DNA from 3 places in the Alkalihalobacillus phoenicis genome. Region 1 is predicted to be linked to each of the others. Evidence: riboswitches for the same ligand, from Rfam matches in the RefSeq annotation. Region 1 holds a riboswitch; each other region holds the start of a gene.
What was found. Region 1 has a riboswitch for cobalamin ahead of AA0017_RS07085 (ABC transporter substrate-binding protein). Riboswitches for the same ligand answer to the same signal wherever they lie in the genome.
Positions count from the first base shown of each region.

Region 2: linked by a shared signal. The riboswitch ahead of AA0017_RS21625 (hypothetical protein) and the one ahead of AA0017_RS07085 (ABC transporter substrate-binding protein) in region 1 are both predicted to bind cobalamin.
Region 3: linked by a shared signal. The riboswitch ahead of metE (5-methyltetrahydropteroyltriglutamate--homocysteine S-methyltransferase) and the one ahead of AA0017_RS07085 (ABC transporter substrate-binding protein) in region 1 are both predicted to bind cobalamin.

Region 1 covers NZ_CP154853.1:1,484,715-1,486,989, reverse strand. Annotated here, with positions in the region: gene AA0017_RS07090 (FecCD family ABC transporter permease) at 1-521, opposite strand, end outside; gene AA0017_RS07085 (ABC transporter substrate-binding protein) at 484-1,455, opposite strand; cobalamin riboswitch at 1,635-1,775, opposite strand.
Region 2 covers NZ_CP154853.1:4,612,263-4,614,537, reverse strand. Annotated here, with positions in the region: gene AA0017_RS21630 (ABC transporter substrate-binding protein) at 1-491, opposite strand, end outside; gene AA0017_RS21625 (hypothetical protein) at 488-1,042, opposite strand; cobalamin riboswitch at 1,325-1,512, opposite strand; gene AA0017_RS21620 (nuclease-related domain-containing protein) at 1,655-2,275, shown strand, end outside.
Region 3 covers NZ_CP154853.1:725,194-727,468, forward strand. Annotated here, with positions in the region: gene metE (5-methyltetrahydropteroyltriglutamate--homocysteine S-methyltransferase) at 1-1,087, opposite strand, end outside; cobalamin riboswitch at 1,207-1,401, opposite strand; gene AA0017_RS03220 (YusW family protein) at 1,533-1,916, shown strand; gene AA0017_RS03225 (GNAT family N-acetyltransferase) at 2,080-2,275, opposite strand, start outside.

The sequences.
Region 1 (2,275 bases):
ACGATTCCTGCTAAAATAATCGTTTCACTTGACATGGAACGTTGTACCATTCTAGAAAAGCTAATAACGAGGATTAACGTCATAAAAGCAGAAAATATGCTAACGACAGGTAATGTAAAAAAACCTAATCCTGGAATTGTTATCCCAAAAAAAAGGACAAAAACAGCTCCTACCGCCCCTCCCGATGAAACACCGAGAGTATAGGGGTCCGCCAGTGGGTTTTTCAAAAAACCTTGAAAGGCTGCTCCAGCTAATGCCAAACTTGCCCCTACAATCATTGCGAGCAGCACTCGTGGCAAACGAATTTGCATGACAATGTTCACAATATTCGCTTCGAACGGTTCATTAATTGGGAAATTTAAACCTTCCGCTAAAATAATTTGAATAACCATCTTAAACGGAATTTCAACACTCCCTTTACTGACAGATAAAATTAAAGCAAAGAAACAAAAAGCAACGACAACCGTGTATTGTATAACTCGATTATTGATTAAAAATCTCTGGATAAATGGCAGCAGCAAGTTCTTCAGCCCCTTCAACTAACCTGGGACCTGATCTTGTCACAGTATCCGAATCAACATCATAAATTTGATTGTTTTTAACAGCTGGAACATCTTGCCACCCTGGACGATTTAAGATTGCTTCTGCTGATTGCTCAACATAGTCACCATACGTTGTAATAATAATATCCGGTTGAAAATGGACCGCCTCTTCCTCAGTAAATGCAATCCAACCTTTAAATTGATTGGCTACATTCACAGCATTCATTAATTGAAGCAGCTCATCAATAAATGTATCGGCACCAGCTGAATAAATTTCTGGTGCAGGAGAAATTTCGACCCATACTGTTTTTTCATCACTTATTTCACTTACTTTTTTATTTATTTCCATTAAAGCCTGCTGCATCGTTTCAGTAAGCTCCAAACCTTTATCTACTTGATTTGTTATCATGGCCAGCCATTCAATGACTTCATATGTATCTTCTAATGATGATGCATCCTCTACCGCGATGACATGAATCCCTGCTTCTTTCACTTGTTTCAAACCTTCTCCATAACCCGTTACAGTTGATTCATGTGCAATAACTAAATCAGGATTTAACGAAATGACCTTTTCAACATTAAATTCCATCTCACCAACACTTTCAACCTCTAATACTTCCTGTGGATAATTGTCCCAATCCAGACGCCCAATTACCTTTTCTCCAACATCAAGGGCAAATAAAGTTTCAGTCACACTCGGAAATAAGGAAATGATGGTTTCTGGTTCCTCAAGTGTGATCGTCTCACCAAACGCATCAACGACCTCCACTTGATAGCCGTTTTTGTCCTCCTTTGTTAATTCCTTTTCTTCCACCTCTTCAACTGAAGAAATCGCTTCAGGTTCGTTTGCATAACAACCTAGTAATAAAATAGATAAAATCAGTGCAACAAAAAACCAGCTTCTATTTTTCATTTTTAATTCCCCTTCTATATCGCTCTTTATTTAGTCAAAAAGGCACTCCCCTATCGAGAGGAATGCCTGACTGTTTTAGCCACCAATTCATTTTGTTTAATAATAAAAATGGAGAGTCAAAAACTCACCCTCTTTAAACAAAATATTTTCGACTATTGTTTTCCCTTTGTCCTCGAAGGTTTTTACAATGATAATTAGGCAAGTAATCTGACTTATGCTTTTCCATTTCGAAAAAACAATCACAGTGGCGGGACCGTGTTGGAATAACACCAACTTCCCTATTTAACATATAAAATATGACCTAATTGTTAAATATATAAAATTAATAACTCAACTTTCGCAGCGTATAATGGACCCTTAACCGTCGATAGAGATTGACTTTAGGGCAGTACAATACTCAAATTGACTTTACATGAACGATTCAATCGTTGACAGTCTGAACACATCTCTTCGTAGGCTGTTGAAGGAATCTGTTCACTAGGATTAAGCAGCGCTTCGGCTGTCGCTACCAAAACCATACTCCGCGTCCTGCAGGAACCTGGCGAGCCTCCTCGGTACGACCTGTGGGGTCTCGCTCCACGGTTTATTCCTGCGGGAGTCTCCGTATGGTTTTGTCCGCTAAGTGTCGTGGAGATGCTTGGTGATATGGCTCTTTCCAAATCAGCTATTTCTAACGCAGAAGGACCTTCTTCACTTTGTTGGTTATGGAACTAAATAGGTCGTTGCCACCTATTTTTTTCCTAAGTCTGCAGTCATGAAAAGACAGGATTCTAATCGAAACAAGCTCGATCATCTAGCTAACGTACAGAGCATCAACACT
Region 2 (2,275 bases), 1.8 Mb from region 1:
ATAGCCGCAATTTGTTCGATGTCACCATAGACATCTTCAAAAGAGGTAGCTGATTCAATTACAAAAATAGGAATTCCTGCATCAATAAGTGGCTCAATCATTTCTCTTTGTCCAATTGTATACGCAATAATGACATCTGGATTCAAAGCAATAATCGCCTCGGCATCAATATTCATCGAATCAGATACACGTTGAATTTCAAGGGCTTCTTCAGGATAATTATCAAAATCTGTCGCCCCAACGACCTTATCTCCTACTCCTAAAGCGAATAAAATTTCTGTATTACTTGGTTGCAACGAGACAACTGTCTCAGGAGCTTGCTCAAAGGTGATTTCTGTCCCCTCATCATCTGTCACCGTATAAGAACTCTCGGCATCGTCACCAATTCCTTGAGCTCCGTCTCCTGGCTCATTTGTGTCTGTTTGACACGCTGTTAAAAATAAAATTGTAATAAAAATGCTTAACCACTTTGTCCATTGTTTTGTATTCATTTTTTCTCCTCCTCGTTTTTCGGTTTTCTCATTGGATAGGACTTGCTTTGAAATGGAACCTCCTGGACTTCCTCAAGGTGATTAACAAAAACCGCCATCACAAAAAAGACATTCGCGAGCAAATGAGTGTAGTCAAATAAAAGCTTCGGTACATCTCTCTCTAAACTAACTTTATGTAGAGCTCGGACTGATTTTTTCGCTTCGCTTCGGCACACATGAAGAGCACATGCCACATCGGAGCCTTGTGGCAATAAAAATTGCGTTATTTGCTCCTGAACAACCTCCAAATAAAAGTCGTAAATGTCACTTAACCGAGCTAAATCTTGCTCTTCAATCGCCAGTTTCCCTCTGACTGAACCATTCAGATGATAAGCCATCGGCAAAAGTTCCATTAAGTGATCATACACCGTTATCAACTTTGAATTCTTTTTTACTAAACTCGCCGCTTGTCCTATTCGGGTCGTCATCGAATCGGTTCTGATTTCAAAATCAACGGTTGAGGCCGATTCACGCATATACGGATAACATAAATACCTCATATCTTTTTTCACATCATCACCTCGTTCCTTGGACGATTCCTTATGAATGTTCTGTGGTTTGCTCTTTTAATGGAAGTCGGCTTTTTTAAAAGGGATTAAAAAGGACATGTTGCCTATAGGAGAGTCGTTTGACGCGGATTCATCATCTATATGAGCTCATATGGGAAGGCCGGTTTGTTTAACAATATAAAACCATAAAAAAACGCCCGAAAAAATCGGACGGTATCCCTAATATCCATATAATAAATAGACTGATAGAAACATAACCGTACAATCCTCTTAATTTCCGAAGAGCAAATACGTTCAAGATTAGGCAGGTATCCTGGCTTATGCTTCCTTTTACTCTAAGAACCTTCCCATCACTCTTTCGTGGACAGTGGTCATCTCTTATTTCATCAGCATTTACAGTTGCGGAAACAGCTTCGGTATCGCACCGAATTCCCTTTTCACTCTAAATGAGCACCTAAACTCTACAACATATATTCATTTAAACGTAGTGTATCATATTTTGGTAAATATTTTGATAAAATTTCCTGAGTGTTTATCAAAAAGAGCGAAAAAGCTTGCTCAAAAGACGCAAAATTCTGTAAAATATAATAGATACTTTATTAAAAGGAGGCAGAAATGATTGAAAAAACTCGACAAAAACCAATTGAATTATCAATTTGGCATAGTTTAAAAGCACGAGGTCAGCTTTTAACAGAAGAAGACGCTCAGCATATTCTCCATTTAGAAAAAGGATTGAAAGGTGAACGCCAATTTGACGAATGGACTGCCGATTTACCCGAAGATTGGATTCAACTCCATGACCTCCTCCTCGAGAAAAACAAAACCATATTCCAGTTGGATTCCCTTATCATTACACCAAGCTCCGTCCTTTTATTTGAGGTAAAAAACTACGAAGGTGCCTTTATTTATGAAGAAAACCGGTTTTATACCCAATCCAAGCTCGAAATAAAAAACCCCCTAGAGCAACTAAATCGGAGTGAATCCCTACTCAGACAGCTTTTTCAGGAATATCATTTACAACCGCCACCGATTACTTCCTATGTGATTTTCATCAATCCTGAATTTCATTTATTTCAAGCTGATCCACATAACCCTCATTTTATCTTTCCACCTTTAATGACCCGATTTAAAAAGAAATTATTACAGCAACCATACAGAAAAATGAAAGCTTCTCACAAAAAGTTAGCTGAATTTTTATTAACTTCTCATCTCAAGCAAAGCCCTCATTCTCGAATC
Region 3 (2,275 bases), 760 kb from region 1:
TGACGGTTGATAACTCGACTAACTTTTCATCACTAAAGGCAAGAGCACTTAAGACGAGTGAATCCAGTTTCGTTTCATGTTTTAACGTAACAGGTACATGTAACAAACTAGAAGATGGCTGCAAGATTAGTTGCTCAAGTGGGACGACTGCTGTTACTTCTGTAAGTTTTGTATCAATATTCTGTAAGTTTTCTTTCCAAATATTTCGCCCATCAATGATTCCAAGAGCTAAATATTTGTCAGTTGGAAAACCGAATTCTTTTAATGAAGCGATGTTTTCGTCATAACCGTGGACAAAATCAAGACCGATCGCTTCAACTGGTAATGAAATAATCTCCTCATAAGAGCTAACTGCGTCAAAATAAGTTTGCAAAATGACTTTTAACTGAGGAACGGCCTCTTTTAATTTATGGTAAGTATATGTGAATAGACGGATTTCTTCGCTTGTTAAAGTTTTGACAAGGCTTGGCTCATCGATTTGTACCCACTTGGCACCAGCTTGTTCTAATTGCTGCAAAATTTCGATATAAATAGGAATAAAATCGTTCAGATGTTGTTCGAAATCGCTGCTTTGATAGCCTTTTGATAATTTAAGGAAAGTAAAAGGTCCAATTAGGACGGGTTTTCCTTCAATCCCGAGTTCTTTTTTTGCTTCTAGATATGCTTCGAGTGGCTTATTGTGAACGAGCTTAGGTTTTTTATTCTCTAATTCAGGTACGATGTAGTGATAGTTCGTATTAAACCACTTTGTCATCTCACTTGCAGGAGCTTCCTTCGTTCCACGTGCTATTGCAAAATAAGTTTTTAAGCGATTGGTCTCACCGACATGATCGAAACGATTGGGAATCAAACCGAACATGGTCGAATGATCCAACACATGATCATAAAAACTAAAATCTCCTACAGGAATAAGATCAATGCCAGCTTCCTTTTGTTTCTTTAATCCAAGAAGGCGATACTCTTTCATTGTTTTGAAAAAGTCCTCTTCTGTAACATTACCTGCCCAATAAGCTTCTAATAATTTTTTCCATTCGCGTTTCTCTCCGATTCTTGGATAACCAAGATTGCTAGTTCTAATCTCTCCCATCAAAAATACCTCCAATGTATTTATAAATATAAAAAAGGATATTTTTACCATCATGAGTGGGTAAAAATATCCTGTTATACCAATGATATTTTTAACACCTCCCCATCTCCCGTGGGTTAGTCAGTGCTGTTAGAATAGGCAGGTCTCCTGGCTTTAGCGTCATTGCTATAACGATCTTCCCAATTCTAGACAGAATCAGTGATCAGAAGTTACAGCTCTTCTAATACAGTGGCGGGACCGCTCCGGGATTTCACCGGATTCCCTTTTAAACGTTAAAGAAATTTCATTAACGTACCTAATCCCCACATTTCAAATTTGTATTCACTTTATCGAAGTAATTGAAAATTGTCAATAAGCAGTTTTTTTTAGGGGCAGCTAAGCAGAGCAGAATAAAAATTGATTCAAAGGAAATATTATTCTAGAAAACAAAAAGGAGGGAACCTAATTGAAAAAACATTTCGTTATAAGCTTTGCTGTCTTTTCTTTTTTACTTCTGTTTAGTTTGCCAGTGCTTGCGAATGTATCGATCGTTGATTTTGAATTAGAAATTGAACTGAAGGACGGTCAAAAGTATGACCTAGAGTATGAAGTGAAGCCTCAATATGTCGTCGCTAAATATCGAGTTCCTAACAAGGAAACGATTTATGGTGCCCAGGCCCAAGCTGCAATTGAAGCTTTGTTTCAAGAAGTTCCAATGAGTGCAGACGCAAGTAAAAGAGATTTAAAAAATTCGATTTTAAATTATTTTAGTATAAATAATCGTGATGTGAAAGATTTTGAAATAGACATCGAATTTTCCGATGAAACGAAACTAGAGTTTGAAAGGTGAAAGTGCTTAAATCTTATAATGAGGCTACAAATTTACTTTAAAGTCGATTTATAGCTTTTTTATCGTTTGGCCGGGAATGTTGTGAGAAAAAGGAGAAAGGCGGTTCAAATATAAAAACGATTCACAGCCCACATGTCTTGGTGTGAATCGATCATGGTCCTATTCATTTAATTTCGGTTCCCTCTTTCCATTCAAATAACAAAAATTCCTCTAATGTTGATTTTAATACAAAGCCGTGTTGAAGATAAAAAGGTTTTAAAAATGGGTTAAATCTGGCACAGTCTAGTCGGAGTGAGTATCCAGCGGTGGATGCTATTTTTTGAGCAGATGAAATGAGCTTTGAGCCAATCTTTTCTCCT